DNA from 4 places in the Exiguobacterium sp. SH5S4 genome. Region 1 is predicted to be linked to each of the others. Evidence: predicted binding sites of a transcription regulator. Region 1 holds the regulator's gene; each other region holds the start of a gene.

Evidence for each region. The regulator Rex, encoded in region 1, represses fermentation and respiration genes when NADH is low (regulators of the CRP and FNR family bind a similar motif). The targets are predictions, from matches to a motif close to TTGTGAAATATTTCACAA.
Region 2: the regulator Rex is predicted to act here: its motif matches at 1,613-1,630, upstream of pflB (formate C-acetyltransferase).
Region 3: the regulator Rex is predicted to act here: its motif matches at 2,064-2,081, upstream of arcA (arginine deiminase).
Region 4: the regulator Rex is predicted to act here: its motif matches at 1,055-1,072, upstream of EVJ32_RS12165 (formate/nitrite transporter family protein).

Annotation. Positions count from the first base shown of each region.
Region 1 is NZ_SJUQ01000017.1:11,120-14,314, reverse strand. Features, by position in the region: gene EVJ32_RS10340 (hypothetical protein) at 1-126, opposite strand, end outside; gene tatC (twin-arginine translocase subunit TatC) at 393-1,181, opposite strand; gene EVJ32_RS10330 (twin-arginine translocase TatA/TatE family subunit) at 1,185-1,403, opposite strand; gene EVJ32_RS10325 (redox-sensing transcriptional repressor Rex) at 1,403-2,059, opposite strand; gene EVJ32_RS10320 (ABC-F family ATP-binding cassette domain-containing protein) at 2,209-3,195, shown strand, end outside.
Region 2 is NZ_SJUQ01000004.1:130,906-134,100, reverse strand. Features, by position in the region: gene pflB (formate C-acetyltransferase) at 1-1,526, opposite strand, end outside; gene EVJ32_RS04115 (hypothetical protein) at 1,887-2,309, shown strand; gene EVJ32_RS04110 (DEAD/DEAH box helicase) at 2,364-3,195, shown strand, end outside.
Region 3 is NZ_SJUQ01000038.1:16,542-19,736, forward strand. Features, by position in the region: gene argF (ornithine carbamoyltransferase) at 1-629, opposite strand, end outside; gene arcA (arginine deiminase) at 646-1,875, opposite strand; gene mgtE (magnesium transporter) at 2,211-3,195, shown strand, end outside.
Region 4 is NZ_SJUQ01000022.1:36,424-39,618, forward strand. Features, by position in the region: gene mutL (DNA mismatch repair endonuclease MutL) at 1-110, shown strand, start outside; gene EVJ32_RS12160 (50S ribosomal protein L25/general stress protein Ctc) at 275-922, shown strand; gene EVJ32_RS12165 (formate/nitrite transporter family protein) at 1,131-1,970, shown strand; gene EVJ32_RS12170 (anaerobic ribonucleoside triphosphate reductase) at 2,162-3,195, shown strand, end outside.

The DNA.
Region 1 (3,195 bases):
CAGCGTCAACGAGAAGGCAAGTCTCCGCTTGAATGGCGACTTCCAAAAGTTCAGCACGGCAATCAACAGAATTGTCGTCAACACACCGATGATGATGAGCTCATCCCCGTAGTACTCCCAAGTCATCGTTTCTCCCCCTGACGTGTGTTTGATTGGTTTCATATGAGCATGTACTTCCTTGTTGCAGAAAAAGCGTTTACGACCAATATCACTTTGAACATGTAGTTTCAGTACGACAGTTTGCGACCAAAAAGCACCGTTATGCCAACCGTGATACGTGCCAACCGACAAGGAGAAACAGTCCGATCAACACGATGGCCAAGCCCCTTTTCAAGATACTTCCAGTTTAGCGCACTCGCATTAAAAAAACACCACGTCTCATGACGTAGTGTTCACTTCTCATTCATTTGCTTCATCAAATCCATCTGTTCTTTCACCATCGCCTCTTTCTCACGTCGGAGCACACCGCGGTACGTCATGCGTGAGATCGATAAGCTGATCTCATATAGGAAGAAGAGCGGCAGCGACACCATGAGGTGCGACGTCAAATCCGGCGGCGTGATGAATGCCGCGATGACGAACAAGGCGAAGTAGGCGTACTTCCGAATTTTTGAGAGGAAGTACGGCGTCACGACACCGATGCGCGTCAAGAACATCGTCACGACCGGCAACTGGAACAACAGTCCGAACGGGATTGTCAGTTGCAACAGGAACGTGAAATAGTTCGTCGCCCCGATGATTTGCGTCAGACCGAGGTCTTGCCCGAGGTCCGTCGAGATATCGAGGACGAGCGGGAACAACCAATAGTAGGCGAATGCGAGACCGATGAGGAACAAGATAAAGATGACCGGGATATAGGCGAGCGTCCATTTTCGTTCATTCGGATGCAGACCAGGTGCGACGAACGCCCACAGTTGATACAGTAGAAATGGACCAGACGCGACGAGCCCGATGACGAGCGCCAAGTTCAAGTAAATCATGAGCGGGTCCGCGACCCCAAAGGCGTTCAGCTCGAGCCCTCGTTCGACGAGGTCCGCCTGCAGATAGGCGAGCACGTATTTGACACTCGGCAAAGCGATCAGAAAGAAGGCAAAGACGACAAATGCCGACAGCATCAGTCGTCTCCGCAGCTCTGTCAAGTGATCGGACAGTGCCCGTTCTTGATCAGGTTGATGGCTCATGGCTTACTGCTCTTTCTTCTCAATTTCTTTCTTGTCGGTCTCGTCGTGCTCTTTCATCATACCGTTCGTGGCATTTTTGAACTCACGGAGCGTCTGCCCCGCTGCCCGGCCGAACTCTGGCAATTTCTTCGGCCCGAAGAGGATGAGCGCGATGATGGCGATGACGAAAATACTGACGCCACCTGGGATACCGACGACGAGTGATGATTGTAGAAATTCCATTATTGATGGACCCCCTCAGCGGATGGATAGTGTTGCATAAAGTAAATGAGCGACTGGAGTTCGATCGACAAGTCGATATGATGGACGCGGACCGTGTCCGGTACAGTCAATCGCGCCGGCGTGAAGTTCAAGATCCCTCGAACGCCATAGCGGACCAAGTCATCGGCAACCGGCTGCGCGTAAGCGGACGGGACCGTGAGGATGGCGACATCGATTTTGTTTTGCTTCATGATTTGTTCCATCTCATCGACGTGATGAATCGGGACACCTGACATCGTCGTGCCGACTTTTGTCTCGTCTGCGTCGAACCCGACGACGATATGTGTGTTATTGTTTTTAAGGAAGTTATAGTTGACGAACGCTGTCCCGAGATGACCGACCCCGACCAAGGCGACGTTCGTGATCTCGTCTTGATTCAGCGTCTTACGGAAAAAGTCTAACAGATACTGTACGTTATAGCCATATCCCTTTTTACCGAGCGCACCGAAGTATGAGAAGTCACGGCGAATCGTTGCCGAATCGACCTTGACCGCCTCGCTCAGTTCAGCAGAAGACACACGCTGTTTCCCTGACGAATGTAGGCTTTGGATAAACCGATAGTATAGTGGCAACCGTTTGGCTGTCGCTTGCGGAATCTTTGGTTCGTTTTGACTCAACGGAAAGAGCCTCCTTTTTACGACGCGTTTCAAACGAATCTGATTTCATACACCTTGATTGTAAACGAATTCACATAAGCACTCAATGAATATACCTGAAAAGGGGAAGAAATAAAGTATACTAAACAGAGAGAAAGGGGTTTTTTCACTTGATCCTACTGCAAGTCAACAACTTATCCAAATCGTTCGGCGTCGAGCCGATTTTAGAGAATGTCAAACTAGAAATCCAAGAAGGCGAACGCGTCGCCCTCGTAGGCCGCAACGGCGCCGGCAAGTCGACGCTGTTAAAAGTCATCGCCGGCGAGTACAATTATGACTCGGGCGACATCATGAAGCCAAAAGACGTGACGATCGGCTATCTCGCCCAAGACTCGGGGTTAGAATCGAACGAGACGATGTGGAACGAGATGCTCACCGTCTTCACCGATTTGATCGAACAAGAGAAGACGCTCCGCCAGATGGAGCAAGACATGGGCTCGGAGCGGATCTTGAACGACCCGGCCGCCTACGAGCGTCTGCTCGCGGCGTATGACGAGGAGCAGCACACGTTCAAAGACCGCGGCGGCTATCAGTATGAAGCGACGATCCGCTCGATCTTGCACGGGATGCGGTTTTACCCGGACGACTTCGAACGTCGGATCGACACGCTCTCAGGCGGACAGCGGACACGTCTTGCCTTAGCGAAGATGCTCCTGCAAAGCCCGGACCTGCTCATCTTGGATGAGCCGACGAACCATTTAGACATCGAGACGCTCAGCTGGCTCGAGAAATATTTGAGCGGCTATAAAGGTGCCGTCCTCATCGTCTCCCACGACCGTTACTTCCTCGACCGCGTCGTCTCGGTCGTCTACGAGCTGTCACGCAACCGCAGCCGCCGCTTCGTCGGGAACTATACAAAGTTCCTCGAGCAGAAGGCCGCGCTTTACGAGCAAGAGAAGAAGCAGTTCGAGTCGCAACAAGAAGAGATCGCCAAGATGCAAGACTTCATCCAACGGAACATCGCCCGGGCAACGACGACGAAACGCGCCCAAAGCGTCCGCAAGCGGCTCGAGAAGATCGACCGTATGGACGTGCCGGACGGTGACGAACGGAGCGCGGTGTTGTCGTTCTCGATCAAACGTCAAAGCGGGAACGAT
Region 2 (3,195 bases), on a different contig from region 1:
TCAGGATCGTGGAGCGCCATTTCGATCCGTTCGTACGCATATTTATCGTGCATGAAGTGAATGACGTTGAGTGTGTTGACGTAAAGCTCCGCGAGCCAGTCGAGCGTCCGGTCGAAATCAGCGTACACTTTGTCGTACGTGAGGACGTCTTCTGTGTTCATGTCCCAAGCCGGAGCGATTTGATCGCCGCTCTTCTCATCGCGTCCACCGTTCATGCTGTAGAGGAGTGCTTTCGCCATATTGGCACGGGCACCGAAGAACTGCATCTGTTTGCCGATTTTCATCGGTGACACACAGCAGGCGATGCCGTAATCGTCACCAAACTCTGGAAGCATGAGGTCGTCGTTTTCGTATTGGATCGCCGACGTCTCAATTGACATCTTCGCGCAATATTGTTTGAATCCTTCCGGTAATTTCGTCGACCAAAGCACCGTCAAGTTCGGTTCTGGTGCCGGGCCGAGGTTTGTGAGCGAGTGAAGGAAACGGAACGAACTCTTCGTGACGTTCGAACGGCCATCCTCACTCATCCCACCGATTGATTCCGTGACCCAAGTTGGATCTCCAGAGAACAATTCGTTATAGTCAGGCGTCCGCAAGAATTTGACGATGCGGAGTTTCATGATGAAGTGATCGACGATTTCTTGGACGTCTGACTCTGTCAAACGGCCCGCCGCCATGTCACGCTCAGCGTACACGTCAAGGAATGTCGATACGCGTCCGAGAGACATCGCCGCACCGTTTTGTTCTTTGACAGCTGCAAGGTAAGCGAGATATACCCATTGATAGGCTTCTTGCGTCGTTTCAGCCGGGCGACCGAGGTCGAATCCGTAAGCAGCGCCGAGTTGTTTCAATTCTTGAAGGGCACGAAGCTGTTCAGACATCTCTTCCCGCGTCCGAATGTCTGCTTCTGAGAGGAAACCGCCATTGTTCGCCAAATCTTTTTTACGCTCGGCAATCAAGAAATCTAAACCGTATAAGGCAACGCGACGGTAGTCACCGATGATCCGGCCACGTCCGTATGCGTCTGGGAGACCTGTGATGATCCCTGACTTCCGTGCCGCCCGCATCTCTGGTGTGTAGGCATCGAAAACACCTTGGTTGTGTGTTTTACGAATGTCTGAATAGATTTTTGTGATTTCAGGATTTGGTTCGAAGCCGTATGACTCGAGCGCGGCGTCGACCATGCGGATGCCGCCGTTCGGATGAATCGAGCGTTTGAACGGTTCGTCCGTTTGGACACCGACGACTTTTTCAAGGTCTTTATTTAAGTACCCAGGTCCGTGTGAGATAATTGTCGACGGCGTGTTTTGATCGACATCCCAAACGCCCCCGCGTTCCCGTTCTTCTTTCGTCAATTCCATCACTTGTCCCCAAAGACGATTCGTCGCCTCTGTCGGTCCGACTAAGAAACGGTCATCCCCTGTATACTCGTGGCGGTTCAAGCGGATAAATTCACCGACATTCACTTCGTTCGTCCACTGTCCAGGAACAAATCCTGACCAGGCTGATTTAATTTCAGTTGCCATTATGGTCACTCCTCATAGTTGAGATAACTGCCTGATTCCTTATAATATGAGTGTACGTGAAAACGCCAACAATATGTTTTACATTCTTGTGAAAGTTGTAACAATCTCATGAACATTGGTGTTATGCCGTTTTTGTAAGCGCTATTTTATCTGTTATAGTAGTTTTTCAACTTACATAGAAACAGACGAATCCCTGTCCGTTCACGTTCTTGTGAATCCTGTATTATCTTTAAGGAGTTGTGAAAAATCATACAGTTTTTGTAGTGACTTAACTCACAGGTTCGGGATAGAACTTGAATTTTTGCCTTATATCGAGCACAATGGAAGCAGAACATTGTAGAAGAGGAAGGGGTTCTTCCCATGACGTATGAACCATTAACAGCCGAGCATAACTTAAAAGCCGGTGACCGCATCTCCCTTAAAGTCGAAGAGGCTGGAGACAAGCGCGACGGATTTATCACAGAATTTGAAGAAAAAGGCTTTTGGATTCGCTTTGATGACGATATCGAGAATGAGGATTTCATCGATTTCCGTGACCATTTAATGGTCGCACTCGTGTCGCGCCCAATCGACGTCGCGACGACGTATCCAGAACTAAACGCCTATGCAAAATTGCTTAAGGAATTGGAATACCGCGTGTATCAAGGCTTCACGGTCGAAGGTGTCGAAGCCTCACCTGAGCACATCGACGTGCACATCAAACTCGTCGAGGACGGGCAAGTGTACACACAGACGCTCCGTTCATCGATTGACCAAGACACTGAACATGTTCGCTATATTTGAACCAGGGAGCGCTTATGCTTCCTTTGTTTTTGCCCAACGATAAGGAGAACTGATATGAACTTTACAAAACCATTCATTAACGAAGCCTGGGAACGCCTTGGCTTTAACGAACCGATGCCGGTCCAAGCGGAAGCGTTCCCGCCCCTTTTAGAAGGAAAAGACGTCACGATCGAAGCACCGACAGGGACAGGTAAGACACTCGCTTATCTTTTACCCGCTATTGAAAAAATCGATGCCTCGAACGACCGGATCCAAGTCGTCATCGTCGCACCGACGCGCGAACTCGTCATGCAGATCCAAACGGTGGCGCAACGTTTCACCGAAAAAGGTGACGTCCGGATTGCCTCGTTCATCGGCGGCGTCGAACTGAAGCGCCAAATCGATCGCTTGAAGAAAAAACCGCATTTAATCGTCGGGACACCAGGACGTCTCGTTGAATTGATCGAGAAGAAAAAACTTAAACTGCACGAAACGCATACGATCGTGCTCGATGAAGCCGATCAAATCATCGACAGCGGATTGACGGAAGCAGCCGAGCGCATCATCAACCATACGGCGCACGAGCATCAAATCTCACTCGTTTCGGCGACGTTGACGGACACGCTCCAAGCATGGGCTGCCCCATTCTTGAAAGAACCGGTTCACGTGAAGGTCGAACGGACTGTCAGTGCTCAAGTGACGTACGGCTATATGTTGACGACACGTCGCTATAAGCCAGAACTGCTTCGCCGCCTGTCACACGTCGACGGCGTCAAAGTGCTCGCGTTTATCAACAACCGCTCGTTCTTACCGCCGCTCAAAGGTGAGCTCGATAAGATGAAAGTGAACTACCGTATGCTCGATAGCTTGAAAGGGAAACGTGCCCGCGTCGAGACGCTCCGCGAAT
Region 3 (3,195 bases), on a different contig from region 1:
GCCGCGACCGAACGCGCGTAATCAACGACCTCGTCAGACGGCCAGAGCGATTTCGGCGCACAGATTCGCATGTCCATGCCGACTTTGGCACCACCGATCAATAGCGTGTTGCCCATATTGTTGCGTCCATCTCCAACGTAGACGAAACGAATGCCAGCCAAATCACCTTTTTGTTCTTTGACGGTCAAGAAGTCGGCCAAAATTTGCGTCGGATGATACAAGTCCGTCAAACCGTTCCAAACCGGGACCCCGCCATCCCGTGCAAGACCTTCCACCGTTTCGTGAGCGAAGCCACGGAATTGGATGCCGTCGAACATGCGTCCAAGCACGATCGCCGTATCACGGACCGATTCTTTTTTCCCGAACTGGATATCCGATTTCCCGAGGTATTCAGGATGCATGCCGAGGTCGATTGCCGCAACTGTGAACGCACAGCGCGTCCGTGTCGACGGTTTTTCAAACAAGAGCGCCACGTTCTTGCCTTCACAAATCCGGTGGGGAATCCCTTGTTTCTTTTGACGTTTGAACGCTGCCGATAAGTCGATCAAGTAGTTCAGTTCGTCCCGCGAAAACTCGTTAAGCGATAAAAAATGACGACCTTTCAAATCAAAGTTGAACGTTGTGGACATGTGTTTCTCCTCCTCGTTAAATATCTTCACGGATAATTGGACAACTCATACAACGTGGGCCTCCACGGCCTCGTGATAACTCACTCGACATGATTTCGATGACTTCGACCCCTTCTGAACGGAGCAGCTCGTTCGAAACGTAGTTCCGGTCATACGTAACGACGACACCTGGGGCGATTGCGAGCGTGTTCGACCCATCGTTCCATTGCTCGCGCGCCGCAGCGATCGGGTCGCCACCACCACATGGGATCAACACGATTTCCTCTAGGCCGAGAGCCGATTTTAACACTTTCAACAAATCAGTGTGTTGCGTGATGTGCAGCTCACCTTCCGCGTTCAACGTCAGTTCGAAGATGTTCATCTTGCCGCCCGGTCCTTGGATGAACGGATGGATCGTGAACTTATCGTGGTCGACCATCGTGAAGACGGTATCAAGGTGCATGAACGCACGCGACTTCGGAATCTCGATGGCGATGACTTTCTTGAACGTGCCTCCGTTCGCGAGCAAGTTGAGGGCGACGCGCTCGATTCCTTGGGCGGTCGTCCGTTCCGATATCCCGATGGCGACGACTTCTTTTGATAGGACGAGTTCGTCTCCGCCTTCCATCGCGAACCGATAGTCACGATCCGACCAGATCGGGATATCATGCTTCGCAAAGCGTGGATGGTATCTCATAATATATTGCGTGAACAGTGATTCGCGGCGACGCGCCGGTTCTTTCATGCGATTGATCGACAAGCCGTTCCCAATCGCCGCGGCCGGGTCGCGCGTGAAGTACAGGTTCGGCATCGGGTCGAGAAAGAACGGATACGTGTCCTCGATCATCTCGTGCAGATGACGGCGCTTTTCGCGCTTGATCTCGGTTTTACGGATACCGGCCATGACCGTCTCGATCAACTGTTCGTTATCATAAGCGAGTAAATACTCTTTGAGCGTCTCGTATGAACCGTTAATATTTGATTTTGATTCCGAAAGAATGTCGGCGACGAATCGTTCACGTACGCCAGGCAGCGATAACGTCTCTGCCATCAAGTTTTCTAAATAGAGCACCTCGACGCCCCGGTTTTGTAGCACGCTCGCAAAGTAGTCGTGCTCTTTTTGAATGACCGGCAAATGTGGAATGTCGTCGAACAAGAGTCGTTCCAAATACTCCGGCGTCAAATTTTCAAGTTCGCGTCCTGGACGCTTCAATAGTACAGTCTTTAATTCACCAATTTCTGAATACACGTGAATCGGATGTTTCAGCGTCGTATCCCGTGCGGTCAATTGATCCGTCATCGATATCATCTCGCTTCCTCCTAGTGATTCGGGTGTGTTTCTACCCTTACCTTATCAACTTACCCAATTCCGAGGCGGGTAATTCCAGCGTTCTGATTGTGGTCGATTCCACAAAAGAATGGATACAATATGAGTCAAACTGAATGAACAAACGGTTGTGAATCAATGAACAAGGAGAGAGCGACGGTTAGGATGGATACACGATGTATGAACTGTGAATAAAATCCATTATTTTTTCTTTTCAAATTAAGGTACGATAACGACAGGATATGAAAAATGACTTTAGAAAAGGAAGTGAGTCGATGGCCATCGAACGTACAGAACGCGCGCGTCATGAAGCCCAAGTGACAGCGCTCATCCAAAAAGGGGATCCGGTCGATTTCCGCGACGTGTTTTTAACACTTCACCCGGGTGAACAGGCCGACATCTTCATCGAACTCAACCAACCCGATCGGGCGTTTATATACAGCGCTTTATCACCGGAAGAGTACACCGATTTATTTGAAAAATTAGAGCTCGATGAACAACAACAGTTCATCCAAGAAATGCCGCGCCCGTATGCGGTCAGCGTCTTAAACGATATGTTCTCGGATAATGCCGCCGATCTCATGAACGAACTTCCGGACGATTTCATGAACGAACTGTTCGAACAGATGGACGAGACCGAGGCGACCGAGGTCAAAGACTTGATGCGCTATCCGGACGATACAGCCGGTGCCATTATGACGACCGAGTTCATCGTGCTACAGGCCGACAAAACGATCGGGGCGACACTTGAAGAGTTGCGTGACCTCGGTCCTGAAGCTGAGACGATTTACTATTTATATGTAATCGATGTAGACCGACGTCTCGTCGGCGTCGTGTCGCTCCGTGATTTGATCGTCTCCCCGCTCGACCATCTCATCGCTGACATCATGGGGCGGCGGGTCGTTTCGGCCCACGTCATGGCCGATCAAGAAGACTTGGCCCGAACCGTCCAAAAGTATGACTTGCTCGCGCTCCCGGTCATCGATAGCGATGATCACTTGCTCGGCATCATCACCGTCGACGACGTCATGGACGTCATCGAACGCGAGACGACCGAAGACTTTGAAGAACTGTCCGCGACGAAAGGCTCGTCTGACATCAACATGGGCCCGGTCGAGGCAGCGAAAAAACGTGCCCCTTGGATCATCAGCCTCATGTTCCTCGGGATGATCACCGCATCGACGATCGGTGGATTTGAAGATACGCTCGAGACGATTGTTTTGCTCGCCGTCTTCATGCCACTCGTCATGGGATCGGCCG
Region 4 (3,195 bases), on a different contig from region 1:
TCCGCGACCTTGGCGAGACGACGTCTCCGTATACGTGTCCACACGGACGTCCGATTTTAGTGAAGTGGAGTACGTATGAACTCGAGAAGTTGTTCAAACGTGTCATGTGACAAACGTTGTAATCTTAATTTAACCGACTGTAACGTTTATGGATGCTTAGCTATGGGAACAATATACACATGTCGTCAAACGCATCGAGGTTGAGAGGTGGAGTTCACACTGCCTCACCCTCAAGATGTAGACATGATTCATAAACCAGTAGGGGGAAATGATTATGACAGACACGCTTAAAGTAACGACACGAGAATTACGACCACGTTCGGTTCGAACAAACTTACGTAAAGAAGGAAAAGTACTTGGTGTCGTTTACGGCTACAAAGTCGAAAGCACACCAGTCGCGTTTGAAGAAATGGCATTGCGCAAGATTCTCCGGGAACACGGTGACAACGCCTTGATCGAACTCAACATCGACGGCAAGAAAGTAAACACACTCGTTCACGGGACGGAAGTTGACCCGTTCACGAACACATACAAGCACGTCGAGTTCATGGCAGTCAAAATGGATGAGGCAACTGAAGTTGAAGCAGACGTCACACTCGTCGGCGACGCGAAAGGTGTCAAAGAAGGCGGCTTCTTGTCGCAAGCACTCTATAAAGTCACTGTTTCGGCAACACCTGCTAACATCCCAGAGCGGATCGAGCTCGACGTCAGCGAGCTAGGGATCGGTGACTCACTCACAGTTGCTGATATTCCGAAGAATAAAGATTACGAAATCTTATCTGAAGGCGATCTTCAAATCGCATCAGTGAACGAGCCGGTAGCAGTCGAAGAAGAGGAAACTGAAGGTGAAGAAGCTTCAGCTCCAGAAAAATCGACTAAAGCATCGACTGATGAGACGACAGAGTCTTCTGAGAAAGAATAATTGGTTTCATGCGGCCCTTTACGAAGGGTCGCTTTTTTTAGTCACAAATCCGACAAATGTAACCGATTACGATGTGAAAAGTATGTCAACAGTTCGAATGGGCAGTTGCAAAAATGTCGCTCCGGGCTTATATTGTTAATGATTTCACATGTTTGTTCTTATTATATGGTTCATTTAAACAGAAAGAAGGGTTTGTGACATGGCATCAATGGAAATCCATGCACTCGAATCATTACGGAAGAAAGCACAGGCTTCCTCAGCGATGATTCACTATCGGCCGATGGAATATTTTTTACGGGCAATGCTCGCGGGGATTTTTATCGGGTTCGCATCAATCTTCACATTAAAAGTCGTCAACGGCATGTATCTTGTAGATTCACCATTTACGACGCTCATCGGGGGATTCTCGTTCGGGATCGCGCTCGTCATGATCATCTACGGAGGCGCTGAACTATTTACCGGGAATACGATGTATTTTACGACTTCAACGATGCGTGGCTATACGACGCTGAGTGATACGATGCTCGTCTGGTTGCTTTGCTTCGTCGGGAACGCGCTCGGCGGCATTCTTTTCGCCTTGTTGCTCGCGCCGACTGGAGTCATTCAAGAGCTCGGCATGAACAACTGGTTATTTGCCGTCGTCGAGAGCAAGATGCATCATACGACAGTCGAAATCTTTTTTAGAGCCATCTTCTGTAACTGGATGGTCTGTCTCGCCATCTTCTTGCCGAAACAAATGAAAAATGAATTTGCCCAAATCTTCTCGATGATCTTCCTAGTGGCCGTCTTCTTCGCTTCAGGGTTTGATCACGTCATCGCCAACTTCGTCTTGTTCGCACTCACACTCGTTGTTCCGCATCCAGAAGCAATCAGCTTTGCTGGAGCCATCCACAACTTGATTCCGGCTACGTTCGGAAACATTATCGGAGGCGCGTTATTCATGGGAGCAATCTATACATGGTTGAACGCTAAAGGATTGCGTGAAGCACAAGAGTCAGAGCAAGAAGAAGTCGAACTGAAAATCGTCAAGCCAGCCAAAGAAGTATGACATACATCACGAAGCGCACAGTCGAGCCCACATCAGGGATTCGGCTGTTTTTTTACGTTCGGGATCGGTTGCAACTGTCACAATATCGACGTGCCTCAAATCGATAAAACGTGACATAATCTATATATAGAATTTTTATCGGTTATCAGCCGTTAAATAATCAATATATAGCGAGGTGATGCGGAGTGAACATGCTCCAGCTTTATAATGATGTCTGTGTGCTACCAGATCAAGATTTGATCCAAGAGAACGCCAACGTCGACGGGAAGTCGCCACTCGGCAAACTAGCGCGCTTATCTTCAGAAGTGTCAAAACAATTATCGACCACGTACCTATTGTCGGAACGGTCACGTCTAGCGATCCGTGATAACTACTTGTATGTGCATGATGCCGATTACTATGTGACCGGATCGACGACGTGTTGTCAAATCCCGCTCGGAGAGTTACTCGCGAACGGGTTCCACACCGGACACGGGACGATTCGTCCCCCGCAGGACATTCGTTCGGCGCTGGCGCTCGCCTCGATCATTCTTCAAGCGAATCAGAACATGCAGCACGGGGGACAGGCGTTCCCGATGTTTGACGTCGATCTCGCTCCTTACGTCGAGAAGACGTATGAACGTCAACTCGAGCGGTTGAACGGATTACCGATTGAGCTGACGGTGGAGCAAAAACAGCAGATCGCTGAAGCGGAAACCGTCTCGGCGACGTACCAGGCGTGCGAGGCGTTCATCCATAACGCCAACTCGATGCACTCGCGCGGCGGCGGTCAAGTTCCGTTCGTGTCGATCAACTACGGCACCGACACGAGTCGGTGGGGACGAGTGTTTATCCGCGAGTTGTTAAAAGCGACAGAGCGAGGGTTAGGCAACGGGGAGACGCCGATTTTCCCGATTCAAATCTTCAAAGTAAAGGAAGGCGTCAATTTCAATGACGGGGACCCGAACGTCGATTTGTTCCGCCACGCATGCCGCGTGACGGGTAAGCGGTTGTTCCCGAACTTCTCGTTCGTTGATGCGCCGTTCAACCTTCAGTACTATGACGGGACACATGCTTCGGAAGTTGCCTACATGGGCTGCCGGACGCGGGTGATGGGAAACCGTCATGGGGCAGAGACGTCGATCGGAAGAGGTAATTTATCGTTCTCGACGTTGAATTTAGTGAAGATGGCACTCGTGTCATCCGATATCGAGTCATTTTATAAGACGTTGGATGGATTCGTTGA